One region of the Candidatus Pantoea symbiotica genome, then DNA from elsewhere that is predicted to be linked to it. Evidence: predicted binding sites of a transcription regulator. Region 1 holds the regulator's gene; each other region holds the start of a gene.

Region 1 (7,810 bases):
CCGCTGATGGCTGAATATTATCAGCAGCGCGCCAGTGCCGGTTTGATCATCACCGAAGCCACCCAGATCTCTTTCCAGGCGAAAGGCTATGCCGGTGCGCCGGGTCTGCACACACAGCAGCAAATTGCCGCGTGGAAAATGATTAACGAAGGCATTCATGCCGCTAACGGTCACAGCGCCGTGCAGCTGTGGCACACCGGTCGCATTTCTCATAATAGCGTGCAGCCAGAAGGCAAAGCGCCGGTCGCACCGACCGCGCTAGCGGCAGGTACGCGCACTTCCCTGCGCGCTGCGGATGGTTCTGTCTATCGTGAAGACACCTCAGTACCGCGCGAGCTGTCAGTGGCTGAAATTCAGCAAATCGTCAAAGATTTTGGCCAGGCCGCCGCCAATGCGCGCGAAGCCGACTTCGACCTGCTGGAACTGCACTCAGCGCACGGTTACCTGATGCATCAGTTCCTCGCACCCGGCTCAAACCAGCGTAGCGATGAGTACGGCGGTTCGATTGAGAAACGTGGTCGTTTCGCGCTGGAAGTGGTTGATGCGGCGATTGCTAACTGGTCTGCCAATCGTATCGGTATCCGCGTTTCGCCAATCGGTGCCTTCCAGAATCTGGAAAATGGCCCGGAAGAAGAGAAAGCGGCATTGTGGTACATCGCCGAGTTGGGCAAGCGCGGCATCGCCTATCTGCACCTTTCTGAGCCAGACTGGGCAGGCGGACAGCCTTATAGCGATGCATTCCGTGAGAAAGTGCGTGCGCTGTTCCCGGGCGTGATTATCGGTGCCGGTGCTTACACCGTTGAGAAAGCAGATGATCTGATTGCACGCGGCCTGATTGACGCGGTGGCGTTTGGTCGCGACTTTATCGCTAACCCGGATCTGGTTGCTCGTTTGCAGCAAGATGCGCCACTCAATCCGCAGCGTCCTGAGAGCTTCTACGGCGGCGGCGCGGAAGGTTACACCGATTATCCAACCCTGTAAGAAAATGGCTGCCGCGTCGGATAGGCGGCAGCGTTGTTTCATCAGTGTGTATACTTAGTTGTCTTGTCATTCACTGATGACGTTTTAAAAAAGAGGATGTTATGCGTTTACTTCACACCATGTTACGCGTTGGCGATTTGCAACGTTCTATCGATTTCTACACCCGCGTGCTCGGCATGCGCGTGCTGCGTCAGAGCGAAAACACCGAGTACAAATACACGCTGGCATTCGTTGGCTACACCGAAGAGAGCGAAGGCGCGGTGATTGAGCTGACTTACAACTGGGGCGTGGATAAATACGATCTCGGCAACGCTTACGGCCATATCGCGCTGGGCGTGGACAACGTGGCTGACACCTGCGAACGCATTCGCAGCGCGGGCGGCAACGTGACGCGTGAAGCGGGCCCGGTAAAAGGCGGTTCTACCATTATTGCGTTTGTCGAAGATCCAGACGGTTACAAGATCGAACTGATTGAAAACAAACATGCCGGTCACGGCTTAGGCAACTAAGGTTGCTGGTCAGCCTGCTATTTGCAGGCTGACTTCCCTCTCCTGCTGCACCCTCCTGCGATTTTTGCCATAATGCGCGCTGCCCTATTTATTGCCATGAGATCCTGATGTCTGAATCGAACGCTTTAAACGCTCTCCACCAACGCTTCCGCGGTTTTTATCCTGTTGTGATCGACGTTGAAACCGCAGGTTTCAATGCACAAACCGATGCACTGCTGGAAATTGCAGCCATAACGCTGAAAATGGATGAAGACGGCTGGTTGCACCGCGATGAAACGCTGCACTTCCATGTGGAACCGTTTGAAGGCGCCATTCTGAATCCTGCGGCGCTGGCGTTTACCGGCATCGATCCCACCAATCCGCTGCGTGGTGCGGTAAGCGAATACGAAGCGCTGCATGCGATTTTTAAAATGGTGCGCAAAGGCACCAAAGATAGCGGCTGCAATCGCGCCATTATCGTGGCGCACAATGCCACTTTCGATCTCAACTTCGTGATGGCGGCCGCAGAGCGCGCCAGCCTGAAGCGCAATCCGTTCCACCCTTTTGCCACCTTTGATACCGCAGCGTTAAGTGGTTTAGTGCTGGGGCAAACCGTGCTGGCGAAAGCCTGTAAAGCGGCGGGAATGGAGTTTGATAGTACGCAAGCGCATTCGGCGCTGTATGACACCGAGCAAACCGCGACGCTGTTTTGTGAGTTGGTGAACCGCTGGAAACGCCTGGGCGGCTGGCCGCTGGCTTTCAGTGAAGAACCCGCAGACGACGCGTCTGTCGAGTAAGCAAAGAAAAGGCCGACATTTGTCGGCCTTCTGCATTATTCCGCTTCTTTATACTTCTCAGCGGTCTCTTTCAGCAGTGGCTGAAGTTCACCGCGCTGGAACATCTCAACGATGATGTCGCAGCCGCCGACCAGTTCACCATCGACCCACAGCTGCGGGAAGGTTGGCCAGTTAGCGTATTTTGGCATTTCAGCGCGAATGTCCGGGTTCTGCAGAATGTCCACGTATGCGAAACGCTCGCCACACGCAGAAAGCGCCTGCACGGCTTGCGCCGAGAAACCGCAGCTTGGCAGCTTTGGAGAACCTTTCATGTACAGCAGAATCGGGTTTTCTGCGATCTGACGCTGAATTTTTTCAACAGTACTCATTATTGCCTTCCTTAATCTTCTACTTCGTGTTTGTTTATTGTAGCGATTTCGCTCCCGGACTGAAAACGGGATTTTGCGTTTGCACTGGCTAATCGCCATGTTTGTTAAGTTAACGCATGACAAATAACATTTTCATATCATTAATTGGCATTAATAAATTAATAATTAGCAATAGTTTCGCTGCGTTAACCAGCTGAAATAGCTCATTTTTGCTACAGAATCAATCTGGTAACATATTAATGGAAAAAGGCCTTACCTTTTGGAAAAAAAGTGGATTAGAATTGCCTCGGCGCTGATCGCTTGATCAGATTTCTCTCACTTTAACGCAGTCTGCTTTCATTCAGCCTGCTTAACCTGTAACCGGATTATGCGTCTACTAATAACGCTTTTCATACTGGCTTTCGCCCAACTGTTTTTTAATGTGGCTGCTGCATCTCCGCATGCGCCCGTTAATGCCAGTTCGCTTAAAGCAGAGAAAAAGAGCGCACGTGAAGACGAGCGCCGCAAACGACGCCCGGTGAAAACCACCACCAAAAAATCGCGCCTGACTGCTGTTCAAAAATTCAAACTCAAAAAACAGACCAAAACAGAAACTGCGCTGCATAAAACCACCAGCAAAAAATCCCCGCTGAAACTCTCTGCTAAGAAATACGGTCATCAACGTTTAGCGAAGAAAACACCTGAGATCGCCGTCGATGATGAAGCATTAGCGCTGACCGGCATCAAAATGAGTAAGGCGCACCGCCAGCGTTATCAAAAGGCGCGTGAAACGGCGATGACCAAATTAATGGGCCAACTCGGCAAACCTTATCAGTGGGGCGGCACTTCGCCACACACCGGTTTCGACTGCAGCGGCTTAGTGTGGTACGCCTATAAAGATCTGGTGAAATTCAAATTCCCGCGCACCGCCAATGAGATGTATCACCTGCGCGATGCGGCACCGATTAAGCGTGAAATGCTGGAGAAAGGTGATCTGGTGTTCTTCCGCATCAATAATCGCGGCACTGCCGATCATGTTGGCGTGTATCTCGGCAACGGGAAATTCATTCAGTCGCCGCGTACCGGCAAAGATATTCAGATTAGCGTATTGGGTGAGGATTACTGGCAAAAACACTATGTGGGCGCGCGTCGTATGATGACGCCAAAAACTATTCGCTAGCTGTTGCGCAACAATCATAAAAAAGCCGGATGCTGTTCTCAGCTCCGGCTTTTTTGTTAATGCATGATCGCGGTAAAGCTGAAGGCGATAATCATCAACAGTGCGCCAACAGTGGTCATTAGCGCCAGCTTCAGGTCGGTATTCATTACAACTCCTTAGTCACACAATTATTAGGGTTAAAGCGATTTTCGCACAGCAATGGGCAAAAATCTCGTGTTATCCGCGCCAGCTTGCTAGAATCGCCGCCTTTCGTTGCGCAACAGATTTTGCGCATGCTGTATTTACAGCGTGATGAAGTGATTTCGCCTGCTAAAACACACCATTTCGCCTGCTTTTTGGGCTATAAAAGCATTAGCAGACGCAAACGTTTAACAATATACTTATCAGTAAGTTGCGATAAGCCCAGGAGTACCATTTTCATGGCAACAATTAAAGATGTCGCAAAACGCGCGGGTGTCTCAACCACCACGGTTTCGCATGTCATCAACAAAACGCGTTTCGTTGCGGAAGAGACGCGTAACGCCGTATGGGAAGCGATCAAAGAATTACACTACTCGCCCAGTGCCGTGGCGCGTAGTCTCAAAGTTAATCACACCAAAACCTTAGGTTTGCTGGCGACCTCCAGCGAAGCGCCCTATTTCGCTGAAATTATCGAAGCGGTGGAGAACCGTTGTTTCGAACGCGGCTACACGCTGATTCTCGGCAACGCGCATAACGATCTGCAAAAGCAACGTGCTTACCTGTCAATGATGGCGCAAAAGCGCGTCGATGGCTTGCTGGTGATGTGTTCTGAGTATCCAGACGATTTGCTACAGATGCTGGAAGAGAACCGCAACATTCCCATGGTGGTGATGGATTGGGGTGCATCGCGCGGTGACTTCACCGATACCGTGCAGGACAATGCGTTTCAGGGCGGCTATCTCGCCGGGCGTTATCTGATTGAACGCGGTCATCGCGATATCGGTGCCATTCCCGGCCAGATGGAGCGCAACACCGGCGGCGGCCGTCACGCTGGCTTCCTGCAGGCAATGAACGAAGCGGACATTACGGTGCGTCCTGAATGGGTAGTTCAGGGCGACTTTGAGCCTGAATCGGGCTATCAGGCGATGCAGCAGATTTTAAATCAGAAACAGCGCCCAACGGCGGTGTTCTGCGGCGGCGATATTATGGCGATGGGCGCGATTTGCGCTGCTGATGAGATGGGCTTGCGCGTACCGCAGGATATCTCGGTCATCGGCTACGATAACGTGCGCAACGCGCGCTATTTCACGCCAGCGCTGACCACCGTGCATCAGCCAAAAGCCGAACTGGGTGAAAAAGCGCTGGAAATGCTACTGGATCGCATCACCAGCAAGCGTGAAGATCCGCAAACCATTGAGGTTCAGCCAACGCTGATTGAGCGCCGTTCGGTGGCGTACGGTCCGTTCCGCGACTATCGCCGCTAAGCAGACACTTCGCTGAGCCATTCGTGGTTCAGCGTTTCGGCATCCCCGAGATAAGCCAGTAACCACTCCAGCGCCGGTGACGCGCGCTGTTCTGACCAGCTGACGCAGCACGGACTGTCCGGAAAGGCCTGCGGCAGTGCCAGTTCGACCAGTTTATGGCTATCCAGCAGCGGACGTGCCAGATGGCCCGGCACCATTCCAACGCACAATCCTGCCAGCAAACAATCCATTCCGGTTTCCCATTCTGGTACCACCAGACGTCGCTGATTATCCAGCGTCCATGTCATACGGCGCGGCAACGCACGCGAGGTATCTTCCAGCACCAGCGATGGCCATGCCCGCAATGTTTCATCATCCAGCTCCCTGCTGTTAACCAGTGGATGATCGGGACTCACTACACAACGCCAGTTCAGTGCGCCCATATCCTGAAAGGCAAAACGTCCGCCCACCGGAATCGCCTGGGTTGCGCCAATAGCCACATCAACCCGGCCATCAGCCAATGCATCCCATACGCCGTTGAACACTTCGTAGCTGATAATCAGCTCCATATCGGGAAAATGGCGATAGAAATCCTTCACTAACTGCCGCGTGCGCTGCGGTTTAACAATGCAGTCAACCGCGATACTTAGCTCCCCACGCCAGCCATTTGCCAGTTGCTGACACTGTCGACGGGTTGCCAGCATTTTTTTGATAACAGATCGCCCTTCACGCACAAAATGCTCGCCCGCGGGTGTCATCACCACTTCGCGGTGCTGACGCTCAAACAGCGGCACTGCCAGCCAGGTTTCCAGCTGTCGTACGGTATAGCTGACGGCAGAAGGCACACGATGCAGCTCCTGCGCTGCCGCACTAAAACTCCCAGTGCGCGCCACCGCATCCACCACTTCAAGCGCATATTCTGACCACATAATTTTGCCTTCAAAAAATTTAACAGCACTATGCAAATATTAGCGTTTCACAAAGCGCGTTGCATCCTTTTACACTCCCCGGCGTTCAACCTGCCCAAAAGAGAATCAACATGTTGTCGTCTAAAGCATTTATGCCTTATCTTGCCGTGCTCAGCATGCTCGGCTTTCTTGCCACGGATATGTATTTACCTGCCTTTGGCGATATGCAGCGTGATTTCGCTAGCGCACCTGGCACCATTAGCGCCAGCCTGAGTCTGTTTCTCGGCGGTTTCGCCTGTGCCCAGGTATTTTGGGGGCCGCTGTCAGATCGTTACGGGCGTAAACCAATTTTGCTGGCCGGTTTAGCCATCTTCGCCCTTGGTTGTCTGGGGATGCTTTGGGTGACCGATGTCCGCCTGATGCTGGCGCTGCGTTTTGTGCAGGCGATTGGCGTGTGTGCTGCTGCCGTGAGCTGGCAGGCGCTGGTGGTGGATCACTATCCAAAAGCCAAAGCCAATAAAGTGTTTGCGACAATTATGCCGCTGGTTGCGCTGTCTCCGGCGCTGGCACCGCTGCTCGGCGCCTGGCTTATCGGCCACTTCCACTGGCGCAGCATCTTTATCACATTGACGCTGGTTGCCGTGGTGTTGCTGATCGGTACGCTGCAGTTAACCTCGCCTAAGCGCGAGAAAGTTGCGGCAGGCAAACAACCTGGATGGTTGACCTTGCTGGGCACCCGCGTTTACAGCGGTAACGTCTTGATCTACTCGGCGTGTTCGGCGAGCTTTTTCGCCTGGCTGACGGGATCACCTTTCATTCTCGCCGCTGCTGGCCTGACGCCGGGCGATATTGGCCTGAGCTATATTCCGCAGACCATTGCATTTCTGATTGGTGGCTTTGGCTGCCGCACGCTGTTAAATCGTTATCAGGGCGCGCAACTGCTGCCGTGGTTGCTGGTGTTGTATAGCCTGAGCATCCTGAGTTTGTTTGTCATCGCCCTGATGCCCTCAGCGCCGCTGTTTGTATTGTTGATGCCCTTCTGCGGCATGGCGCTGGCCAATGGTGCGATCTATCCGATTGTGGTTGCTAGCGCATTAGCGCCCTTCCCGCACGCCACCGGTAAAGCCGCAGGATTACAGAACTTATTCCAGTTAGGATTATGCTTTGTTGCCAGCCTGCTGGTCTCCGCCGGCCTTGAACAGGCGTTGTTCAACACCACGTTAGTGATGGTCGCCACCGTGGTACTGGCGTGGGCGGGCTTTGTCTGCCAGCGATCGCTAAACGCACAAAGTGATATTGCCCACACTTCCCGTCCCTGCGAAGATAATCTCTGACTCAATGATTTTCGTTAGCAAACTAACGATAACCCGTTGAATATTGACCCACGTGAGCATATACTCTGTGGGTCAGTAATTCTGTATTAAATCAATAATATAAATGTAATACCTTTAGCGACACTGTCGCGGGATGGCGTCTGCACATTATCCGGTGCGGCGACCCACTTTTCTGCTCAAATTCATACCTCTGTACTACGTCGTACAACGTCGGATTTCTGGCGCACGGATTTTCCGTGAGTTCTCTCACAGGTCTTGGGAAATTGGCTATTCTTTTTCTCAGGTTCAGATCGGAAGGTGATGGAGAAGCTATGAGTTCATCTGTTATAGAAGAAGTGAGCCTTGAAGAAA
Region 2 (7,810 bases), 740 kb from region 1:
GAGCAGCGCCACCACTAAGCAGAGAAAGCGCAGCGTGCCATCCGAGAACTCGGCGCTCTCTAGCGGACGCAAAATTCCACGCCGTGACATCAGCATCTGAAAACGCCCGTTCTGCACATCAACGTGAAATTCCGTGTCAGGAAACGCTTCGGCAATCACTTCGTGCAGCAACTCGACATGACCGCGTTCAACGATAGTGGCCCAGGCCGCCGCCAAATTACTGCCATCATGGCTTAGCACCGGCGCGCGTACGCCAATCTGCGGCGCACGAATCGGCGAACCTGGCCACACAGCAAATTCATGATAGAAACGCCACTGACGTAGCCTTTCACGCACCTGCGAAAGCTCCGGATACAGATGCGGTTCGCCCAGTTGCCCAAACAGCGACTCTTCGGGATACAGCACCGCCGGATAGGCTACGCGCTCACCTTGCACATTATGCAAAAAGGCGGTCTGATTTTGCCGCTGCATGATGCAGGAGGAAGGACGTCGCCGTTGGCCGCTCATCCACAAGCGCTCCTCTTTCACCAGCGGATCGAGATTGAACATGCTGGTGACGAGCGGCTCAGGAAAACCGATATCGAGCTGATAATCCATATCGTCCATTACCACCGCCAGCGCCAGACGTTTGGGATCGTGCCGACGATCGCCGCGCCGCAATCCGCCCGCCCACATCGCTTTTTGAATGCCGCCCTCTTCCGCCAGCGCCAGCGCTAAACGTCCGCTCGCCGCTTCGTGCAGAAGTCGCACCGCTTTATACAGGTTGGATTTGCCGCAGCCGTTCGGGCCGCTCACCACGTTGAGCTGCTGCAGCGGTAGCGTCAGATCGCGCACCGAGCGGAAGCCGTGAATATGAATCTGTTCAATCGCCATAATAAAAAAGGGCGATTTCTCGCCCTCTCCGGTTATTTGCGTCGCCAGCTGGAACCTTGAGGCCCATCCTCAACGATAACGCCCAACTCATTGAGCTTATCGCGCGCCACATCCGCCTGCGCCCAATCTTTGGCTGCACGCGCGTCGGAACGGGCTTTCACCCAATGCTCGATTTCCGCCACTTCATCGACATTCACCTGCGCACCGCTTTGCAGGAACAACTCGGGATCCTGCTGCAGAATGCCGAGCACGTTAGCGATCTGGCGCAGTTTCGCCGCCAGCGCATCAGCAGACGCTTTGTCTTCGATCTTCAGACGATTAACTTCACGCGCCATATCGAACAACACGGAATAGGCTTCCGGCGTGTTGAAGTCGTCATCCATCGCAAGACGGAAACGCGCCTCAAACTCTTCGCCACCCGCCGCCGTGGCGTTGGCATCGGTATGACGCAGCGCGGTGTACAAACGCTCAAGCGCGGCACGCGCCTGGTTGAGGTTATCTTCGCCGTAGTTGAGCTGGCTGCGATAGTGGCCCGACATCAGGAAGTAACGCACGGTTTCGGCATCGTAATGCTGCAACACATCACGCACGGTGAAGAAGTTATCCAGCGATTTCGACATCTTCTCGCGATCAACCATCACCATGCCGGAGTGCATCCAGTAATTCACATACGGGCCATCGTGCGCACAGGTGGATTGCGCCACTTCGTTTTCATGGTGCGGGAACATCAGATCGGAACCGCCGCCGTGGATGTCGAAATGAGTGCCGAGCTGTTTGCAGTTCATCGCCGAACATTCGATGTGCCAGCCTGGACGACCGTTGCCCCACGGCGAGTTCCACGCCGGTTCGTCGGCTTTAGACATCTTCCACAGCACGAAGTCCATAGGATTGCGCTTCACATCCGCCACTTCGACACGTGCACCGGCCTGCAGCTGCTCCAGATCCTGACGCGACAGCACGCCGTAATCTTTATCGCTCATCACGTCGAACATCACGTCGCCGTTGTCCGCCACGTACGCGTGCTTACGTTCAATCAGCGTGCCGACCAGCTCGATGATCTCATCGATATGGCGTGTCGCGCGCGGCTCCAGATCCGGCGGCAGAATGCCGAGCGCGGCGAAATCTTTGTGCATCTCGGCGATCATGCGGTTGGTCAGCGTTTCAATGCTTTCACCGTTTTGATTGGCACGCTTGATGATTTTGTCATCGATATCGGTGATGTTACGCACATACTTCAGCTGATAGCCCACGTAACGCAGATAGCGCGCCACCACGTCGAATGCCACAAAAGTACGCCCATGGCCGATATGACAGAGGTCGTAAACCGTGATACCACACACGTACATACCGATTTGACCGGCATGGATGGGTTTGAATTCCTCTTTCTGTCGACTCAGGGTGTTATAAATCTTTAGCATTGAACGGTTCCGTTTGTTTACGTGTGCGGGATTCGAACATTATAAAAATGTAGCCGGTTATTGTGCCGTATTTTTCTGACTTGTGCATCGCTCGGTTGCCAACTGCCGTCCGGTTACTGACGCGTTATTGGAAATTGTGATATAAGAAGCGTCTACAAAAATGCCCCGCCGCCTTGCAGGCGCGGCAGCGACACTGACGACAACCTTGACAGGAAGAAAATAATGGTCACTTTCCAGACGAACCATGGCGATATCGTAATTAAAACTTTCGATGACAAAGCGCCGGCTACCGTGAAGAACTTCCTGGAATACTGCGCGGAAGGTTTTTACGATAACACTATCTTCCATCGCGTAATCAACGGTTTCATGATTCAGGGCGGCGGTTTTGAGCCTGGCATGAAGCAGAAAGATACCAAAGCAGACATCCGCAACGAAGCGAATAACGGCCTGAAAAACACCAAAGGCACCCTGGCGATGGCGCGTACTCAGGCTCCACACTCTGCCACTGCCCAGTTCTTCATCAACGTGGCAGACAACGACTTCCTGAACTTCCGTGACGAAAGCCTGCAAGGCTGGGGTTACTGCGTGTTCGCTGAAGTGGTTGAAGGCCTGGACGTGGTTGAGAAAATCAAAGCGGTGAAAACCGGCCGCAGCGGCATGCATCAGGACGTTCCGGTTGAAGACGTTGTCATCCAGAAAGTGACTGTTAGCGAGTAATGTCGCGCACGCTGTTTATCGCAGATCTGCATCTGTGTAATGAAGAACCGGCAATTACTGCCGGTTTTCTGCATTTTTTGCAGGGAGAAGCGCGTTCCTGCGATGCGCTTTACATCCTCGGCGATCTGTTTGAAGCCTGGATCGGCGACGACGATCCTAATCCGCTGCATCAGCAAATCGCTGCGGCGCTCAAAGCCTTGCCGGTACCGAAATACTTCATCCACGGTAATCGCGACTTCCTGCTCGGCCAGCGTTTTGCGCGCGTTTCTGGCATGACGCTGCTGCCGGAAGAAAAGGTACTCGATCTCTACGGACATCGCGTGTTGATCATGCACGGCGATACCTTGTGCACCGACGATGAAGGCTATCAGCGTTTTCGCGCCAAAGTGCATCAGCGCTGGTTGCAGCGCCTGTTCCTCGCGTTACCGCTGCGTCTGCGCATGCGCATTGCCGCGCGTATGCGCAATGGCAGCAAGCAGGCGAATCAGCACAAGTCGGTCAGCATCATGGACGTCAATCAGTCCGCAGTGGAAGCCGCGATGACGCACCAGCAGGTGCCGATTTTGATTCACGGCCACACGCATCGTCCCGCCATTCACCCCTTCACGCTGCACGGCGAAAACGCCCAGCGCGCGGTACTCGGTGCATGGCATGAGAACGGATCGATGATCCAGCTTGATGCCAGCGGCGTCAGCCTGATCGAATTCCCCTTCTGAAATCCGGGCGTAAATGCCCGTTTTCCACCTACGCAACCGTTTTCCTTGCTGCCATCTCATGCTATTCTCTGTGCCCTTCTTCGCCTGCCCGCCCGGCCAGGTTCGTTTGTATATTCACAGGAGTTGACCGCATGTCATCCAACGCCGCCCCGGCCCGTATCGCCATTGTCATGGGTTCCAAAAGTGACTGGGCTACCATGCAGTTCGCCGAGGAAATTCTTAACAGCCTGGATGTTCCCTTCCACGTTGAAGTGGTCTCAGCTCACCGTACGCCCGACAAACTGTTCAGCTTCGCGGAAACCGCCGCCGACAACGGTTTTCAGGTGATCATCGCCGGTGCTGGCGGTGCCGCCCATTTGCCGGGCATGCTGGCCGCGAAAACGCTGGTGCCGGTGCTGGGCGTGCCAGTGCAAAGCGCGGCGCTGAGCGGCGTCGATAGCCTCTACTCCATCGTGCAGATGCCGCGCGGTATTCCGGTTGGAACGCTGGCGATTGGTAAAGCCGGTGCCGCCAACGCCGCCCTGCTGGCGGCACAGATTCTTGCGATCCACGACAGCGCGCTGTCAACACGCATCGCCAACTGGCGTCAAACGCAAACCGATGAAGTGCTGAACAACCCGGATCCGCGGGAGGACGCATGAAGCCGGTTTGCGTACTAGGTAATGGTCAGTTAGGCCGCATGCTGCGCCAGGCCGGTGAACCGCTGGGCATCGCGGTGTATCCGGTGGGGCTGGATGCAGAACCTTCTGCGCTGCCGATCGCCGAAAGCGTGATTACCGCCGAGATTGAGCGCTGGCCGGAAACCGCGTTAACCCGCGAACTGGCGAGCCATCCGGCCTTTGTGAATCGCGATATTTTCCCGCGCCTGGCCGATCGTCTGACGCAAAAACAGCTGCTCGATCAGCTGAACCTCGCCACCGCGCCGTGGCAGCTGCTGGCCGATAAAGCCGAGTGGCCAAACGTGTTCAGCACCTTGGGCGAACTGGCGATTGTGAAGCGTCGTACCGGCGGCTATGACGGCCGCGGTCAGTGGCGCTTGCGCGCCAACGAAACCGATGCGCTGCCGGATGAGTGCTACGGCGAATGCATCGTTGAGCAAGGCATTAATTTCAGCGGCGAAGTGTCGCTGGTCGGCGCGCGTGGACACGATGGCAGCACGGTGTTTTATCCGCTGACGCATAACCTGCATCAGGACGGCATTCTGCGCACCAGCGTGGCTTTCCCGCAGGCCGATGCCGCACAGCAACAGCAGGCAGAAGCGATGCTCAGCGCCATCATGCATGAGCTGAAGTATGTTGGCGTGATGGCGATGGAGTGTTTCATTACGCCAAAAGGTCTGCTGATCAACGAGTTAGCACCGCGCGTGCACAACAGCGGTCACTGGACGCAGAATGGCGCGTCAATTAGCCAGTTCGAGCTGCATCTGCGTGCGGTTTTGGGTTTGGCGCTGCCAAAACCGGTGGTGTTTGCGCCGTCGGTGATGGTGAATCTGATTGGTACCGATGTGAATCTGGCGTGGCTGCAACAGCCGCTGGTGCATCTGCATTGGTACGACAAAGAGGTGCGTGAAGGCCGCAAGGTTGGGCATCTTAATCTGACCGATAGCGATCATGGTCGTCTGGCGTCAGCGCTGAATGCGCTGGTGCCGCTGCTGCCGCAAGCGTATGCGAGCGGGATTGCGTGGGCGGTTGAGAAGCTTTGATTAGCCAGGTCGCCATGAATGGCGACCCTACGTAGATTGATGTGATTTTGCCGAACGCGCATTCCTGTGGGGTTTTCGTAGGGTGCGCATTAATGCGCACCTGGTTACGCCACCATCGACAATTTAGGCACTGAAGCTTCTGAACAGCGCCTTCTGTTTTAACAGTCGAATGCCCAGCCAGGCGCCGCACAGCGAGAGCAGCAGCGCGCCGCCGATCGGCAAGGCGATCCACAGCGTCCAGTCTGGCTGCCACGGGAAATCGAAGATCTTGCGCTGCAAGCCCCACAGCGCCGCTTCCGCGCCCAGCGCCGCCGCAATCCCCGATACCACGCCAAGCAGCGCAAACTCGCACCATAACGTGCCGCGCAGCAAGCGCTTGCTGGCACCGAGCGTGCGATAGACCACCAACTCCTGCCGACGCTGACGCATGCCGACCTGAATCTGCGCCAGCAGCAGCAGCACGCCGCATACCGTTACCAGCACCACCATCACTTCCAGCGCCTGACTCACCTGCGTCAGCACCTGACCGATCTGGCGCATCATGCTGCCGATATCCAGCAGGCTCAGCGTCGGGAATGCGCGATTAAGTTGCGCCAGCAGCGCCGGATTGCTCTCCATGCGGAAGCTGGTCAGCCAGGTTTGCGGCTGTTGATCGAGCGCGCCCGGCGGGAAGATAAAGAAGAAGTTCGGCCGCAGACTTTCCCAATCCACCTTACGCAAGCTGGTGATTTTGGCGCTGAACTGCTGCGTGTCGCCACTGAAGGTCAAGGTATCGCCGAGCTTCACGCCGAGGCGATCCGCCAGCTCTACTTCCATCGACACTTCACCAGCCTGCGGCGGCCAGTTGCCAGAGATCAGCGGATTGTGATCCGGACGCTCTGCTTGCCACGTCAGATTGAGTTCGCGATTTAGCGCGTTATCCAGCTTGGGATCGGCCTCTTTGCCGTTCAGTTCGGTCAGGCGCGCACGCACAATCGGGTAGAAGGTTTCCGGCTTAAGCTGATGCTCACTCAGGAAGTCGCGCACCTGTGGCACCTGCTCTTTGGTGATGTTCAGCAGGAAATAGTTCGGGCTATCCGGCGGCAGTTGTTGTTGCCAGCGATCCAGCAGATCGCCGCGCATCACCAGCAGCAGCGCCAGCAACATAAATGACAGCGAAAACGCCGCCAGTTGGCTGAGCGTCATCGCCGGTTGACGCAGCAGACGGTTAATCGCCAGGCGCAGCGCCAGATTGCGCACCACCAACCGACGCAGCAGCAGCAAGGTGCCCCAGCCGAGCATCGCCAGCAATAACGCCAACATCACCACGCCCGCCAGCAACGCCCACAACATTTTACTGCCGCCCATCAGCAGCGCCAGCAAGCCAATCACCACCAGCGCCATCGCGGGCAGATAGATGCGCAGCGGCCAGACGTTCGCCACCGCATCCCGCCTCAGTACGCGCAGCGGTTGCGTCGCCATCAGCAAGCGATACGGACGCAAACCCACCAGCAGCGAAATCACAAACATCGCGCCAATCGCCCACAGCCACGGCCAGAAACTCGCCGCAGGCAGCGCGCCCGGCAGCACCGGTTTCAGCATCAGCAGCAGAATCACTTCAATGCCCTGCCCCAACGCGCTACCAACAATCGCCGCCAGCAGCAGCACCGCCAGCCATTGACCGATAATCAGCCGCTGCAGCGCTTTACGGGTTGCGCCCAACGTTTTCAGCACCGCCACCAAATCGTAGCGACTGCGGCAGTAATGACTCATCGCCACCGCTACCGCAGCAATCGCCAGCATCAGCGTCAGCAAAGCCGATAGCAGTAAAAATTGCTGCGCGCGCTGCATTGAGCGGCCCAGCGCATCTTCCGAGTTATCAACGCTGATCCAGCGCTGATCGGCTTTCAGCTGTGGTTCGATCCAGCTGTCATAGCGCGCCAGCGGTGCCGGTTCGCCGGAGAATTTGTAGCGCCAGCTCAGGCGACTGCCCGGCTGCACCGCGCCAGTTTTCTCCACGTCAGCCAGATTCATCAGCAGACGCGGCGCGGTCTGGAACGGATTGAAGCCGCCATCCGGCTCCTGAATCACTTCACCAGCAATGCGCAGCGTGGTGTCGCCGACATCCACGCTATCACCCACTTTCAGATTCAGCAGCGCCAGCAAACGCGGCGCAGCCAACACCGTGCCCGCTTGTGGACGCAAGCCTGGCGGATCGGTTTGCAGCGTGCCAAACATTGGATAGGCATCATCCACCGCTTTAACGTCCGCCAGCTGCGGCGTCTCTTGTGCGAACGTCATGGTCATAAAGTGCAGCTGGCTGCTAACCGACAGCCCTTCTTCACGCGCTTTATTCAGCCACGCGTCCGGCGCGGGCGAGGTGGTGCGCAGTGTGCGATCCCCCG
Region 3 (7,810 bases), 1.5 Mb from region 1:
GGAAACCCAGAGGCACCTGGTGGTAGCATAACACGAACTTATTCCGCCAACGACGACCAAAGCTTATGTCTTTACAGAACGCAACGCCGAGTTACAACACGCTGGCCGCGGCCCTTTCACAGCAGGGCGTGGGCATGACACCAGCCGAAATGCATGGTCTTCTTTCCGGGATTCTGTGCGGCGGCAATCAGGATACCAGCTGGAAAACCATGGTTCACGATCTCACCAACGAAGGCATGGCGTTTTCGCAGAGCCTGTCTCAGCCGTTGCAAGCGCTGCATGAAAGCCTGGCGACCACGCTGGAAGACGAAGGCTTTATGTTCCAGCTGATGTTGCCGGAAGATGATGACATCACGGTATTCGATCGCGCGGATGCACTGGCCGGTTGGGTAAACCACTTCCTGCTCGGTTTGGGCGTCACTCAGCCTAAGCTGGAGAAAGTGACCGGTGAAACCGGTGAAGCGATTGACGATCTGCGCACTATCGCACAGCTTGGCTATGACGAAGATGAAGATCAGGAAGAGCTGGAGCAGTCGCTTGAAGAGGTGATTGAGTACGTGCGGGTTGCCGCTCTGCTGTGCCACGACACCTTCACGCGCCAGCATCAGCCAACCGCACCAGAAGTACAGAAACCTACATTACACTAAGCGCGTCAATGCGGGCGCGTTGTGGCCCGTCTTCAACAGGGAGTGCAAACATGATTACCTTGGATACGTTTCAACAACGTCGTCAGGCGCTGATTGCCCGCATGGCGCCAGGCAGCGCTGCATTGATTTTTGCTGCACCTGAAGTGACGCGCAGCAACGACACCGAATACAACTTTCGGCAAAACAGTGACTTCTGGTATTTCACCGGTTTTAACGAACCGCAGGCGCTGCTGGTATTGATTAAAAGCGATGATAAGCACAATCACAGCGTGCTGTTCAATCGCGTGCGCGATCTCACCGCTGAAATCTGGTTTGGCCGTCGTCTGGGACAAGATGCGGCCCCCGCAAAACTGGGCGTAGATCGTGCGTTGCCGTGGGATGACATTGGCGAGCAGCTGCATCAACTGCTTAACGGTCTGGATGTGGTTTACCACGCGCAGGGCGAATACGCAGAAGCCGATCGGCTGGTGTTCAGCGCGCTGGAAAAACTGCGTCGCGGCTTCCGTCAGAACCTCAGTGCGCCGGATACGGTTACTGACTGGCGTCCGTGGGTGCATGAAATGCGCCTGTTCAAAAGTGCGGAAGAGATTGAGATTCTGCGCCGCGCCGGCAAAATCAGCGCGCTGGCGCATACGCGAGCGATGCAAGCCTGTCGTCCCGGCATGTTTGAATATCAGCTGGAAGGCGAAATTCATCACGAATTCAATCGCCACGGCGCGCGTTTCCCCTCATACAACACCATTGTCGGTTCCGGCGAAAACGGCTGCATTCTGCACTACACCGAAAACGAATGTGAGATGCGCGATGGCGACTTAGTGCTGATCGACGCTGGCTGTGAATTCCACGGCTACGCGGGCGATATCACCCGTACTTTCCCGGTCAACGGCACCTTCAGCGAGCCGCAGCGGGCTATCTATGACATCGTGCTGGCCTCGCTCTACAAAGCGCTGTCGATGTTCCGTCCGGGCATTAGCATCCATGACGTCAATGACGAAGTGGTGCGCATCATGATCACCGGGCTGGTCGATCTCGGCATTCTGGATGGCAACATCGATACGCTGTTTGAAGAGCAGGCGCATCGTCCGTTCTTCATGCACGGTTTGGGCCACTGGCTGGGGCTGGATGTGCATGATGTTGGCCATTACGGCACGCCAAGCCGCGACCGCTTACTTGAGCCGGGCATGGTGCTGACCGTTGAGCCAGGCTTGTATATCGCGCCAGATGCCAAAGTGCCGGCACAATATCGCGGTATTGGCATTCGCATCGAAGATGACATCGTCATCACCGCTGACGGCAACGAAAATCTCACCGACAGCGTAGTGAAAGACGCCGACGCGATTGAAGCCTTGATGGCGGCGGCACGTCACGCATGAGCATTTTGATTGCCGGCGGCGGCATGACCGGTGCGACCCTTGCGCTGGCGATTTCACATCTGACGCAAGGCCAACTGCCGGTTACGCTGATTGAACGCAGCCAGCCCGATAGCCGCGCACATCCCGGCTTCGACGGACGCGCGATTGCTCTGGCGGCAGGTACTTGCCAGCAGTTAGCGGATATCGATCTGTGGCGCTCGCTGGCCGATTGCGCCACGCCAATTACCGATATTCACGTTTCCGATCGCGGTCATACCGGCTTTGTTTCGCTTAAAGCACAAGATCATCAGGTTCCCGCGCTCGGCCAGGTGGTCGAACTGTTTGATGTCGGCCAGCGACTGTTTCAACGCCTGCAGAAAGCGCCAGGCGTCACGCTGCGCTGCCCGGATCACGTTACCTCGGTATCGCGTACGGCGGATAACGTGCAGGTTATGTTGAACAGCGGCGAACAACTGGAAGGCGCATTACTGGTGGCCGCCGACGGTGCGCGTTCCCCTTTAGGCGCTTCCTGCGGCATCACCTGGCAGCGCGACGATTATCAGCAGCTAGCGGTGATTGCCAATGTGTCGACGCAATTGCCGCATCAGGGCCGCGCCTTTGAGCGTTTTACCGAGCACGGCCCGCTGGCGTTGTTGCCGATGTCCGGCAATCGCATGTCACTGGTGTGGTGCCATCCGCTTGAGGCGCAAGCAACCATTAAGCAGTGGGACGATGCCACTTTCCTGCAAGAACTGCAGCGCGCATTTGGCTGGCGGTTGGGGCGTTTCACGCACACCGGTCAACGCGAGCATTATCCGCTGGCGCTGCAAACCGCCGAACGTCAGGTGACACATCGTCTGGCGCTGGTGGGCAACGCGGCACAAACGCTGCATCCGATTGCCGGACAAGGCTTCAATCTGGGTCTGCGCGATGTGATGTCGCTAGCGGAAACGCTGGCGGGCGCACATCGTCAGCAGCAAGATCCCGGCAGTTTCGCGGTATTGCAGCATTTTGCCGCGCGACGTCAGCCCGATCGTGCCGCCACTATTGGCGTCACTGACGGTTTAGTCCGACTGTTTGCTAACCGCTATGCGCCGTTAGTAGCAGGACGAAATCTTGGGCTGGTGGCAATGGACCATCTGCCTTGGCTACGAAATCCACTTGCCGTACGCACGCTCGGCTGGGTTAAGCGTTAAGCACGAATTAAGGGGCAGCAATGCAAACTTTTGATGTGGCAATTGCCGGAGGCGGCATGGTGGGCTTGGCCGTCGCCTGCGGACTACAAGGCAGCGGCTTACGCGTTGCCGTGCTGGAAAAAGCACCCGAGCCACAGTTTGATCCGGCGGCCAATTCGTCGATTCGCGTCTCCGCCATCAACGCTGCCAGCGAGCGCCTGCTGCAAAAGCTCGATGTCTGGTCGAGCATTCTGGCGCTGCGTGCCTGCGCCTATCACGGCATGGAAGTGTGGGATCAGGACAGCTTCGGATCGATCAGCTTTGATGATGAGCAGCAGGGATTATCGCATCTCGGTCATATCATTGAAAATGAAGTGATTCACAGCGCGTTGTGGCAGCGCGCCAGTCAGAGCAGCGATATCACGCTGTTTGCCCCGGCACAGTTACAGCAAGTGGCGTTTGGCGATAACGAAGCCTTTATTACCCTGCAAGATGGCAGCATGATGAGTGCTCGTTTGCTGGTGGCTGCCGACGGCGCGAATTCGTGGCTGCGCGACAAAGCGGATATTCCGCTGACCTTCTGGGATTACGAACATCACGCGCTGGTGGCAAACATCCGCACCGATATGCCGCATGATGCCATTGCGCGTCAGGTGTTCCATGGCGACGGTATTCTGGCGTTCCTGCCGATGCAGGATCCGCACTTATGCTCGATTGTCTGGTCGCTCTCGCCACAGGAAGCGGCGCGCGTGCAATCGATGCCGGAAGTGCTATTTAATCAACAGTTGTCGGTGGCATTTGATATGCGCCTTGGCTTGTGTCAGGTCGAGAGCGAACGTAAAACCTTCCCGCTAACAGCGCGTTATGCGCGTAACTTTGCCGCGCACCGTTTGGCGCTGGTCGGCGATGCCGCCCACACCATCCATCCGCTGGCCGGGCAGGGCGTGAATCTTGGATTTATGGATGCAGCTGAATTAATTGGTGAAATTCGCCGGCTACATCAGGAAGGCAAAGACATCGGCCAGCATCTCTATTTGCGTCGCTATGAGCGCAGCCGCAAGCACAGCGCGGCGATGATGCTGGCGGGGATGCAAGGCTTCCGCGAACTGTTTGCCGGCACCCATCCGGCGAAAAAGCTGCTGCGTGATGTTGGCCTCAAGCTCGCCGATACTTTGCCGGGCGTCAAACCGCTGATGCTGAAACAGGCGATGGGGCTTAACGATCTACCCAGCTGGATACGCTAATCACCTTTGTATCCCCGGTGCGCATGAATGCGCACCCTACAAACTCCCCCCAAACTCCGTAGGGTCGCCATTCATGGCGACCGTTCAACTGACACTCATTACGCCCAAATCAACCCCATTTTTCTTTGCTGCACCGCAATGATGCAGCGCTGCACCGCAATCGCGCCTCGTTTGATTTATTCTAATTTTACCCCTTAATTCGCATTAGATTAATTCATGCAATAACCATTCACATGCCGGACCATTTCTTAAACCTGTGGCGTCTATTCCCTCAATTTGCTGCATGAAAGTAATTTAGTCGTATTTTGTGCGAGGCTAATCACAATAACGCAGTGATTTATGCTGGTGGCTGTTCGGTGGCTCATTGAAAGGTGGTAGTGTTTCGCCCTCGTTTTCCTCATGGTTAATTGCCGCATTAGGTGATAACTTCAGCATAAAGAGAACGTTTGCGTCAGCCTGCTAAGGCGACGCAGGCGCGTCACACTCACTTGTATTCACAGGATGGTTATGACTCAGCAAACGCCTCTATTCGAACAGCATCAGGCAAGCGGTGCGCGCATGGTGGACTTCCACGGTTGGATGATGCCGCTACATTACGGCTCGCAAATGGATGAGCATCACGCGGTGCGTAACGATGCCGGCATGTTTGATGTTTCCCACATGACCATCGTCGATCTGCGCGGCGCACGTACCCGCGAATTCCTGCGCTATCTGCTGGCGAACGATGTCGCCAAGCTGACCCAGCCGGGCAAAGCCCTTTATACCGGTATGTTGAATGCCTCCGCTGGCGTCATTGATGATTTAATTGTTTACTTTATGAGCGAAGATTTCTTCCGTCTGGTGGTGAACTCCGCCACGCGTGAGAAAGATTTGGCGTGGATTAAACAGCATGCGCAGCCGTTTGGCGTGGAGCTGACCGAGCGTGACGATCTGGCGCTGATTGCGGTCCAAGGTCCAAACGCGCAGCAGAAAGCACAAACGCTGTTTAGCGCCGCTCAGCGTGATGCTGTTGCCGGGATGAAACCTTTCTTTGGCGTGCAGGAAGAAAACCTGTTTATCGCCACCACCGGTTACACCGGCGAAGCGGGTTATGAGATTGCCATGCCTGCTACTGAAGCCGCCGCTTTCTGGCAGCAGCTGTTGGCCGCAGGTGTCAAACCGGCGGGGCTCGGCGCGCGTGACACGTTGCGTCTGGAAGCGGGCATGAACCTGTACGGTCAGGAGATGGATGAAGGCGTTTCGCCGCTCGCCGCCAATATGGGCTGGACCATCAGCTGGGAACCTGCCGATCGCGATTTCATTGGTCGTGATGCCCTGCAGGCGCAGCGCGAGCACGGCACCGAGAAGCTGGTTGGCCTGGTGATGACCGAAAAAGGCGTGCTGCGCAACGGCTTAACGGTGCGTTTCACCGATCAACAAGGTCAGCCGCAGCAAGGTATTATTACCAGTGGTTCCTTCTCACCAACCTTGGGTTACAGCATCGCGCTGGCGCGTGTGCCGGCCGGAATTGGTGAGCAGGCGATTGTGGAAATCCGCAACCGTGAAATGCCAGTAAACGTCACCAAACCGATTTTTGTTCGCGCCGGTAAGCCGGTCGCCCAGTAATTTTTTCAGGAGAAATGGCCAATGAGCAATGTGCCAAGTGAATTGAAATACCGCGATAGCCACGAGTGGGTCCGTAAAGAAGCCGACGGCACCTTTACTGTGGGTATCACCGAACACGCACAGGAACTGCTGGGCGATATGGTGTTTGTCGATCTGCCAGACGTTGGCGCCACTTTCGCGGCCGGTGATGACTGCGCTGTTGCGGAGTCGGTGAAAGCGGCTTCAGACATCTATGCGCCACTGAGCGGTGAAATTGTTGCGGTAAATGACCAACTGGGCGATTCGCCAGAGCTGGTGAACAGCGCGCCATACGCTGATGGTTGGCTGTTCCGCATCAAAGCCAGCGACGCGTCAGAGCTCGACGCTATGCTGGATGCTGATGCCTACAAAGCCGCGATCGACGAGTAACCGGTAGTTTTAGAAGGTGACGCGCTGCGCCACCTTCTTTTTTATCTGCCTGATTTAACGCCATTTTTGTAACCCAGCCCGATTCAGGATTTACTGCAAATGACCCAGACTCTCAGCCAGCTTGAACACAACGGTGCTTTCATTGAGCGCCACATCGGTCCTACGCCGGAACAACAGGACTTAATGCTGAAAGCGATCGGTGCCAGTTCGCTCTCTTCATTGATTAGTTCTATCGTGCCTGCCGATATCCAACTGCCTGGCCCGCCGGCAGTGGGCGACGCCGCGACCGAGCAGCAAGCGCTGGCAGAGCTGAAAGCCATTGCCAGTCAGAACCAACGCTACAAATCCTGGATCGGCATGGGCTACAGCGCGGTAATCACACCGCCGGTTATCCTGCGTAACATGCTGGAAAACCCAGGCTGGTACACCGCATATACGCCGTATCAGCCAGAAGTGTCGCAGGGACGTCTTGAGGCGCTTCTCAACTTCCAAACCCTGACGCTGGATCTGACCGGTCTTGATATCGCTTCCGCGTCACTGCTGGATGAAGCGACCGCCGCTGCCGAAGCGATGGCGATGGCCAAGCGCGTCAGCAAACTGAAAACCGCTACCAAATTCTTCATCGCCAATGACATCCATCCACAGACGCTGGATGTGGTGCGCACCCGCGCAGAAACCTTTGGTTTTGAACTGATTATTGACAGTGCTGACAAGGTGCTGGATCACGACGATCTGTTCGGCGTATTGCTACAACAGGTTGGCACGCACGGTGAAGTGCACGATTACCGCGCACTGATTGCCGAGCTGAAAAGCCGCAAAGTGGTGGTGAGCGTAGCGGCAGACTTCATGGCGCTGGTGCAGTTAGAAGCGCCAGGCAAGCAGGGCGCGGATATCGTCTTCGGTTCTGCCCAGCGTTTCGGCGTGCCAATGGGTTACGGCGGCCCACACGCTGCGTTCTTCGCCAGCCGCGATGAGCATAAACGCTCGATGCCAGGCCGCATCATTGGTGTATCACGCGATGCCGCCGGTAACACCGCGCTGCGCATGGCGATGCAAACCCGCGAGCAACATATCCGTCGTGAGAAAGCCAACTCCAACATCTGTACATCGCAGGTGCTGCTGGCGAATATCGCCGGTCTCTATGCGGTGTATCACGGTCCGGTTGGCCTGAAACGCATTGCATCACGAATTCACCGTCTGACCAGCATTCTGGCGGCGGGCCTGCAAAACGGTGGCCTGAAGCTGCGTCACAACAGCTGGTTCGATACGCTGACGGTTGAAGTGGCCGATAAAGCGGCGGTTCTGAACCGTGCGCAGAGCTTTGGCGTCAACCTGCGCAGCGATATCCATAATGCCGTCGGCATTACGCTGGATGAAAC
Region 4 (7,810 bases), 1.2 Mb from region 1:
TATGTGCTCTCTGCGGTGATCGCGGTGGGCATGGTGGCGACCTTCGTGCAGATGTTCCAGCCGCATCCTACCGTGGCGTTTGACGGCAAACAGCTGCCGCTGATTCCGGTCGATAAAGCAAAACCTCAGCAAGACTGGAGTAGCTACGGCCGTACGCCGGGTGGCGACCGCTTCGCTGCCATCGATCAGATTACCCGCGACAACGTGAAAGACTTACAGGTCGCCTGGACTTTCCACACCGGTGACACGCCGATCAGCCCAACCGGTAACGGTGCGGAAGATCAGCAAACTCCACTGCAGGTTGGCAACACGCTGTTCCTGTGCACCCCGCACAACAATGTGATTGCGGTTGCAGCTGACAGCGGTAAGGAAATCTGGAAACGCGAAATCAACGCGCAGGCAGAAGTGTGGAACCGCTGCCGTGGCTTAGCCTATTTCGATGCCACCAAACCGCTGCAGCAGCCAACGCAGCCGGGCTCAACGCCAGTCACTGCCGCTGTGCTGCCTGCGGGCGATACCTGCCAGCGTCGTATTCTGATGAACACCATCGATGCGCGTCTGATTGCTATCAACGCCGACAACGGTGAGCTGTGCGACACCTTCGGTACGCACGGTGTGGTTGACCTGAAAACCGGTCTCGGCAGTGCGCCAGATCCGCAGTATCAGCTGACTTCACCGCCAGCAATGGCCGGTACCACCGTTGTGGTGGGCGGCCGCGTTGCGGATAACGTACAGACCGACATGCCTGGCGGCGTGCTGCGTGGTTTTGACGTTATCACCGGTCAGATGCGTTGGGCGTTTGACCCAGGCAACGACGACCCCAATGCGGTGCTGATGCCGGGTAAAGATTACACCCGCAGTACGCCGAACTCGTGGGCGCCAATGTCTTACGATCCGGCAATGAACACGGTGTTCCTGCCAATGGGAAGCTCTTCAGTGGATCTGTGGGGTGCGAACCGTACCAAACTGGATCACACTTACGGCGCATCAATCCTGGCGCTGGATGCCACCACCGGTAAGCAGAAGTGGGTTTATCAGACCGTGCATAACGATCTGTGGGACTTTGACCTGCCAATGCAGCCGAGCCTGGTAGACTTCCCGATGAAGGATGGCACCAATAAGCCAGCCGTGGTTATCGGGGCGAAAACCGGCATGATTTGGGTGCTGGACCGCCTGACCGGCAAGCCTTTGACCAAAGTTGAAGAGCTGCCGATGCCGCAGGGTCACATCCCGAACGAGCAGTACACCAAAACTCAGCCGCACTCAGTGGAAATGCCAAATATCGGCAACCAGAAAATGACTGAGTCGGATATGTGGGGCGCAACGCCGTTTGATCAGCTGGCGTGCCGTATTGCCTTTAAAGGCATGCGTTACGATGGCCTGTTCACCGTGCCGGATACCGATAAATCCCTCAGCTTCCCAGGTTCGCTGGGCGGTATGAACTGGGGCGGTATCTCGTTTGACCCGAACAACCAGTACATGTTCGTTAACGACATGCGTCTCGGCCTGTGGGTACAGATGATCCCACAAGACACCAGCAAGACTGCAGCCAGCAACGGTGGCGAAGCCATCAACACTGGTATGGGTGCGGTTCCGCTGAAAGGCACACCGTACGCGGTTAACAAAAACCGCTTTATGTCGCCGCTGGGCATTCCGTGCCAGGCTCCGCCGTTCGGTACGCTGTCGGCGATTGACATGAAAACCCGTCAGATCGTGTGGCAGGTGCCGGTTGGTACCGTTGAAGATACCGGTCCGTTTGGTGTCAAAATGCGCGCGAAGATGCCAATTGGTATGCCGACCTTAGGCGGCACGCTGGCAACGCAGGGCGGCCTGGTGTTCATCGCCGGTACGCAGGATTACTATCTGCGCGCTTTCGATAGCTCAACCGGTAAAGAAGTATGGAAAGCACGTCTGCCAGTTGGCAGCCAGGGCGGTCCAATCAGCTACGTTTCGCCGAAAACCGGCAAACAGTACATCCTGATCTCCGCAGGCGGCGCACGTCAGTCGCCAGACCGTGGTGATTACGTGATTGCTTACGCGTTGCCAGACAGCAAGTAAGTTCTCAAGATGAGAAAGGCCGACATCATGATGTCGGCCTTTTTTTTAACCATCCGTGGCACAACACTTCCTTTAAGGCACCTTAATTACTGCGGCTTGGAAGGGCGACGGCTTTTTTGACCTCCTTTTCTTCCAGCTTCCCTGGCTCTTTCAGGATCGTTTCTGAAATTACCCCCGCTGACTTTGCCGCCAGCGCTACCTGCTTCCCTGGCGCGCTCCGGATCCTCTGCAAAGTTCCCGGCACCACCTCGTTGCTTTTTTTGTGTCATAGCAGAGACCTCATCTAAGGGTGTTTTCTTCGACGTGGACTAGCTAGCCACATAATGAGTATAGTCAACCAGTTACGCTCTGCCTTGAGAGATCTCTGATAACCTATTCGCCGTCTCGCCACAGCGATTGCAGTTCGGGTGGTGCCAGTTGTTCGGGAATTAAAATCACCAGACTTGCCGCCTCTCGGTGTGTGGTGTAGGAAATTTGAATACGGTAATAGCGCTGATCGCCGCGACCGATGTTTGCCGCCTGATCTTCCGGTTCGCCCAGCGGCATCGCCTGTTCCAGCACCTCGCAGACGCGCTGCTTTTGCGGTTCCGGCAATTCCGCCAGCGCAAAGCGCCGCTCACCGCGCAGTTTGGGAATAAAAGCGATACCGCCTTCCCGCGCCAGCTCGATGATTGCGTCATCGGTCAGTTGGATGTCCATGTTACGCCTACCTGCTGCCAGGCGGATTGGATCTTCTCCGCCACTGAGTTGTTGAACCGCTGTTTCGCGTGCTGCACGGTAAAGCGTGCAAAGGTGCTGAAATCGGCATCCTGCGGCAGCGTTTTATCACACAGCGTGTCGTACCAGGCTTGACCCGCCTGTTCCCACGCGAAGCCGCCCAGCGCTTTAGCGGCGAGATAGAAGGCGCGATTGGGAATGCCAGAGTTGAGATGTACGCCGCCGTTGTCGTCACGCGTTTCGATGTAGTGAGCCATGTCGGCTGGTTGCGGATCTTTGCCCAGCACCGGATCGTCGTAGGCGGTGCCGGGTGATGACATCGATCGCAATCCGCGCCCGTTGATGCCCTGCGCCAGCAAACCTTCGCCGATGATCCAGTCGGCCTGATCGGCGCTCTGCTTGAGATGGAATTGCTTCACCAGCGAGCCAAACACGTCAGACATCGATTCGTTCAGCGCACCTGCCTGCTGAAAATAGATCAATCCCGCTTCGGTTTCCGTCACGCCGTGCGTCAGCTCGTGCGCCACAACATCCAGCGCGATGGTGAAGCGATTGAAAATCTCGCCGTCGCCGTCACCAAACACCATCTGCTGACCGTTCCAGAAGGCGTTCTGGTACTCCTTACCGTAATGCACGGTGCCATCGAGCTTGAGGCCTTTGTTGTCCAGCGAATTGCGTTGGTAGGTTTGCCAAAAGAAATCGTAGGTAATGCCGAGATAGTTCCACGCCTCTTCGGCTGCGACATCGCCATTTCCCGGCTGGCCTTCATCGCGCACCAAAGTGCCGGGCAGATTTTGTGTTCCTTCGGCGTCGTAGATAGCCCGCAGCACCGTGCCAGGCTGCGCTGTGGCGGTGCTTGCCGGTTTAGCATTGTGTTCGCCCATTAAGTGCTGGACGTGGGTGAGGGTGCGGCGCGCGTAGTCTTGTTGCGCGCCGGAGCAGTTATCAATGATATTGCGCAGAATGTAGGGTGGGATAACGCTGTAAGACATACCAATCTCCCTGGCTTTTTAACGAATGTGCCAGAAAGTATAGTTTTCATACTATGAACGTGCTTTGCGACTCCGGGATTTCTGCGGTTCGAGGGCGGTAACCTGGCTTTCCACCCAACCATCGTCCAGCCGGGTACGTAGCAAGTCGCCTTTGCTGAGCTGCTGGGTTTTCTTTACCACCTGACCTTGCGTGTCGGTAGTGACGCTGAAGCCACGCGCCAGCGTCGCCAGTGGGCTCACGCCTTCCAGCTGTGCTGCCAGCGTGCCAAAGCGCTGACGATTGTGATTGAGCTGCTTTTCCATGCCCTGCTGTAAGCGATAGTGCCACTGCTGGAGCTGCTGCTGAGCGCGCAGAATACGTCCCTGCGGCTGCTGGGCATTGAGGCGTTGCAGCAGGCGATCCTGCTGACGATTAGCCACACGCAGGCGCTGGTCCATAGCTTCACCGAGACGACGCTGCAGCTGGAAGAGCGCAGTCTGCTGACGTGCCAGACGCAGCTGCGGATGCTGCTGCTGCAAACGGTGCTGGATGCGCGTGAAGCGACGCTGCTGCTGTGCCAGATAGAAATCCATCGCCATCTCCATGCGCTGCTGCTGCGACTGCAAACGGCGCAGCAGTTCGAGCTGGTTACGGCTCACCAGTTCTGCCGCAGCAGAAGGCGTTGGCGCGCGTAAATCCGCTACGAAGTCAGCGATAGTGACATCGGTTTCATGCCCAACGGCGCTGACAATAGGCAGGCGGCTGGCAAAGATCGCCCGCGCTACACGCTCGTCATTGAAACTCCACAAATCTTCCAGCGAACCGCCGCCACGGCCCACAATCAGTACGTCACACTCATCGCGCTGGTTGGCCAGCTCAATGGCACGCACAATGCTGGCTGGCGCATCCACGCCTTGCACCGCCGTTGGATAAATAATCACCGGCAAGGAGGGATCGCGTCGATGCAGTACGCGTAGTACGTCGTGCAGCGCCGCCCCGGTAGCGGAGGTAATCACGCCGACCTGACGCGCCGGATCCGGCAGCGGCTGTTTGAACTGTTGATCGAATAAGCCTTCCGCAGCCAAACGCGCTTTCAGCTGTTCAAATTGCTGCTGCAGCAAGCCTTCACCAGCGGGATGCATGCTTTCGATAATCAGCTGATAATCACCGCGCGGCTCATACAGCGTGATGCTGGCACGCACTAAAACCTGCTGGCCATGCTGAGGACGGAAGGTGACGCGCCTATTACTATTGCGGAACATCGCGCAGCGCACTTGTGCGCCATCATCCTTCAACGTGAAGTACCAATGACCGGAAGAGGGCTGAGTGAAATTTGAAATTTCAGCACTGAGCCACACCAGGCCCATCTCATTTTCCAGCAGTTGGCGCACCGTGGTGTTCAGGCGGCTGACAGTAAAAATATTGGCGGTTGGCGGTAGCGACATGTGATGTAGATCAAATTTTAAATCAGAGGGTTAATCAACTGATACTACATTGCTTGCCCTGAGGATCAAGACTTTTTCTGAAAAAACACTGGAGGCAATCGGTTTCGGCCTGTATAATGCCGCGGCAATATTTTATCTGTTTTAATCGCCCCCAGGTGGAGATATTGCAATGTTAAGAATCGCTAAAGAAGCCCTCACATTTGACGACGTTCTGCTCGTTCCCGCTCACTCCACTGTCTTACCGAACACCGCTGATCTCAGCACTCAACTGACGAAAAATATCCGTCTGAACATCCCAATGCTCTCTGCTGCCATGGACACCGTGACCGAAGCCGGTCTGGCCATTGCGCTGGCGCAGGAAGGTGGTTTGGGCTTTATTCACAAAAACATGTCAATTGAGCGCCAGGCGGATGAAGTTCGTAAGGTGAAAAAACACGAAAGCGGTGTAGTTACCGATCCGCAAACCGTGCTGCCAACCACCGCGCTGGCGGCGGTGAAAGAGCTGACCGAACGTAACGGTTTCGCCGGTTATCCGGTGGTGAACACCGAGAACGAGTTGGTGGGTATCATCACTGGCCGTGACGTGCGTTTTGTTACCGACCTGACCTTGCCAGTTTCTGCGGTGATGACCCCGAAAGAGCGTCTGGTAACGGTGAAAGAAGGTGAAGCACGCGAAGTTGTGCTGCACAAAATGCATGAAAAACGTGTTGAGAAAGCGCTGGTTGTTGATGACAGCTTCCACCTGCTGGGCATGATCACCGTTAAAGATTTCCAGAAAGCCGAACGTAAACCTAACGCCTGTAAAGATGCGGAAGGCCGTCTGCGCGTAGGCGCGGCGGTAGGTGCTGGTGCAGGCAACGAAGAGCGTGTCGATGCGCTGGTGGCTGCCGGTGTTGACGTGCTGCTGATTGACTCGTCACACGGTCACTCAGAAGGTGTGCTGCAGCGTATTCGGGAAACCCGTGCAAAATACCCGAACCTGGAAATCATCGGCGGCAACGTCGCTACTGGCGCAGGCGCACTGGCGCTGGCGCAGGCAGGCGTGAGCGCGGTGAAAGTGGGTATCGGCCCTGGCTCAATCTGTACCACACGTATCGTTACCGGCGTTGGCGTTCCACAGATCACCGCCGTTTCTGATGCAGTTGCCGCGCTGGAAGGCACCGGAATTCCGGTTATTGCTGATGGCGGTATTCGCTTCTCTGGCGACATCGCGAAAGCGATTGCAGCAGGCGCAGCGGCCGTCATGGTTGGCTCAATGCTGGCCGGTACCGAAGAGTCTCCGGGCGAAATCGAGCTGTATCAGGGCCGTTCGTTCAAATCTTATCGCGGTATGGGTTCACTGGGCGCGATGTCCAAAGGCTCTTCAGACCGTTACTTCCAGAGCGATAACGCCGCAGACAAACTGGTACCGGAAGGTATCGAAGGTCGCGTTGCCTATAAAGGCCGCCTGAAAGAGATCGTGCACCAGCAGATGGGCGGCTTGCGCTCTTGCATGGGCCTGACCGGTTGCCCAACCATCGACGATCTGCGTACCAAAGCGGAGTTCGTGCGTATCAGCGGCGCGGGCATCAATGAAAGCCACGTGCATGACGTGACCATCACCAAAGAGTCACCAAACTACCGCATGGGTTCATAATCCCGTAAAATTTAGCGCCCGGCACCCGCCGGGCGCTTTTATTATTAAGTCCATCCCAATGGAAACGCCTCAATGACGACTGAAAATATTCATAAACATCGTATTTTGATCCTCGATTTTGGTTCTCAGTATACGCAGCTGGTTGCGCGCCGCGTGCGCGAACTGGGTGTTTACTGCGAGCTCTGGGCGTGGGATGTCACCGAAGAGCAAATTCGCCAGTTCAACCCGAACGGCATCATTCTCTCTGGCGGTCCGGAGAGCACCACCGAGCTGAACAGCCCGCGTGCCCCGGAATACGTGTTTAACGCCGGCGTGCCTGTGTTGGGCGTTTGCTACGGCATGCAGACCATGGCGATGCAACTGGGCGGCAAGGTAGAAGGCTCTAACGAGCGTGAATTTGGTTATGCGCAGGTTGAAGTGCTGACCCAGAGCGCGCTGGTGCGTGACATCGAAGATGCGATTAGCGCAGCAGGTAAACCGCTGCTGGACGTGTGGATGAGCCACGGCGACAAAGTCACCGCCATCCCAGCCGGTTTCGAAACCGTTGCCAGCACCGAAACCTGTCCGTTCGCCATCATGGCCAACGAAGAGAAGAAATTCTATGGCGTGCAGTTCCACCCGGAAGTGACGCACACGCGTCAGGGCCTGCGCATGCTGGAGCGTTTCATTCGTGACATCTGCGGCTGTGAAGCGTTGTGGACGCCAGCCAAAATCATCGAAGATGCGGTTGAGCGTATTCGTCAGCAGGTTGGCGAAGACAAAGTGATCCTCGGCCTGTCTGGCGGTGTGGACTCTTCTGTGACCGCGATGCTGCTGCACCGCGCCATCGGCGAGCGTCTGACCTGTGTGTTCGTCGACAACGGTTTGCTGCGTCTGAATGAAGCTGAGCAGGTGCTCGACATGTTTGGCGACCACTTCGGCCTGAACATCGTGCACGTTGCCGCTGAAGCGCGCTTCCTTGATGCGCTGGCGGGCGAGAACG

The links. Region 1 encodes PurR, which represses purine synthesis genes. Its sites were predicted from a motif close to CANGCAAACGTTTGCNTG; they were not measured.
Region 2: the regulator PurR is predicted to act here: its motif matches at 3,754-3,771, upstream of purE (5-(carboxyamino)imidazole ribonucleotide mutase).
Region 3: the regulator PurR is predicted to act here: its motif matches at 4,854-4,871, upstream of gcvT (glycine cleavage system aminomethyltransferase GcvT).
Region 4: the regulator PurR is predicted to act here: its motif matches at 5,284-5,301, upstream of guaB (IMP dehydrogenase).

What each region holds. Positions count from the first base shown of each region.
Region 1 is NZ_JBSZHR010000002.1:1,600,121-1,607,930, reverse strand. Features, by position in the region: gene nemA (alkene reductase) at 1-981, shown strand, start outside; gene gloA (lactoylglutathione lyase) at 1,083-1,490, shown strand; gene rnt (ribonuclease T) at 1,598-2,266, shown strand; gene ACXIZX_RS08065 (Grx4 family monothiol glutaredoxin) at 2,302-2,637, opposite strand; gene ACXIZX_RS08060 (C40 family peptidase) at 3,002-3,793, shown strand; gene cydH (cytochrome bd-I oxidase subunit CydH) at 3,850-3,939, opposite strand; gene purR (HTH-type transcriptional repressor PurR) at 4,213-5,238, shown strand; gene punR (DNA-binding transcriptional activator PunR) at 5,235-6,146, opposite strand; gene punC (purine nucleoside transporter PunC) at 6,257-7,459, shown strand; gene cfa (cyclopropane fatty acyl phospholipid synthase) at 7,771-7,810, shown strand, end outside.
Region 2 is NZ_JBSZHR010000002.1:862,161-869,970, reverse strand. Features, by position in the region: gene ACXIZX_RS04535 (AAA family ATPase) at 1-873, opposite strand, end outside; gene cysS (cysteine--tRNA ligase) at 906-2,291, opposite strand; gene ppiB (peptidylprolyl isomerase B) at 2,514-3,008, shown strand; gene ACXIZX_RS04520 (UDP-2,3-diacylglucosamine diphosphatase) at 3,008-3,724, shown strand; gene purE (5-(carboxyamino)imidazole ribonucleotide mutase) at 3,856-4,365, shown strand; gene purK (5-(carboxyamino)imidazole ribonucleotide synthase) at 4,362-5,426, shown strand; gene ybbP (putative ABC transporter permease subunit YbbP) at 5,550-7,810, opposite strand, start outside.
Region 3 is NZ_JBSZHR010000002.1:3,129,299-3,137,108, reverse strand. Features, by position in the region: gene ACXIZX_RS15130 (YecA/YgfB family protein) at 66-647, shown strand; gene pepP (Xaa-Pro aminopeptidase) at 698-2,020, shown strand; gene ubiH (2-octaprenyl-6-methoxyphenyl hydroxylase) at 2,017-3,195, shown strand; gene ubiI (FAD-dependent 2-octaprenylphenol hydroxylase) at 3,216-4,418, shown strand; gene gcvT (glycine cleavage system aminomethyltransferase GcvT) at 4,926-6,023, shown strand; gene gcvH (glycine cleavage system protein GcvH) at 6,045-6,431, shown strand; gene gcvP (aminomethyl-transferring glycine dehydrogenase) at 6,531-7,810, shown strand, end outside.
Region 4 is NZ_JBSZHR010000002.1:2,841,897-2,849,706, reverse strand. Features, by position in the region: gene ACXIZX_RS13860 (glucose/quinate/shikimate family membrane-bound PQQ-dependent dehydrogenase) at 1-2,058, shown strand, start outside; gene ACXIZX_RS13855 (con-10 family general stress protein) at 2,145-2,327, opposite strand; gene ACXIZX_RS13850 (protealysin inhibitor emfourin) at 2,431-2,757, opposite strand; gene ACXIZX_RS13845 (M4 family metallopeptidase) at 2,742-3,767, opposite strand; gene xseA (exodeoxyribonuclease VII large subunit) at 3,819-5,192, opposite strand; gene guaB (IMP dehydrogenase) at 5,362-6,828, shown strand; gene guaA (glutamine-hydrolyzing GMP synthase) at 6,901-7,810, shown strand, end outside.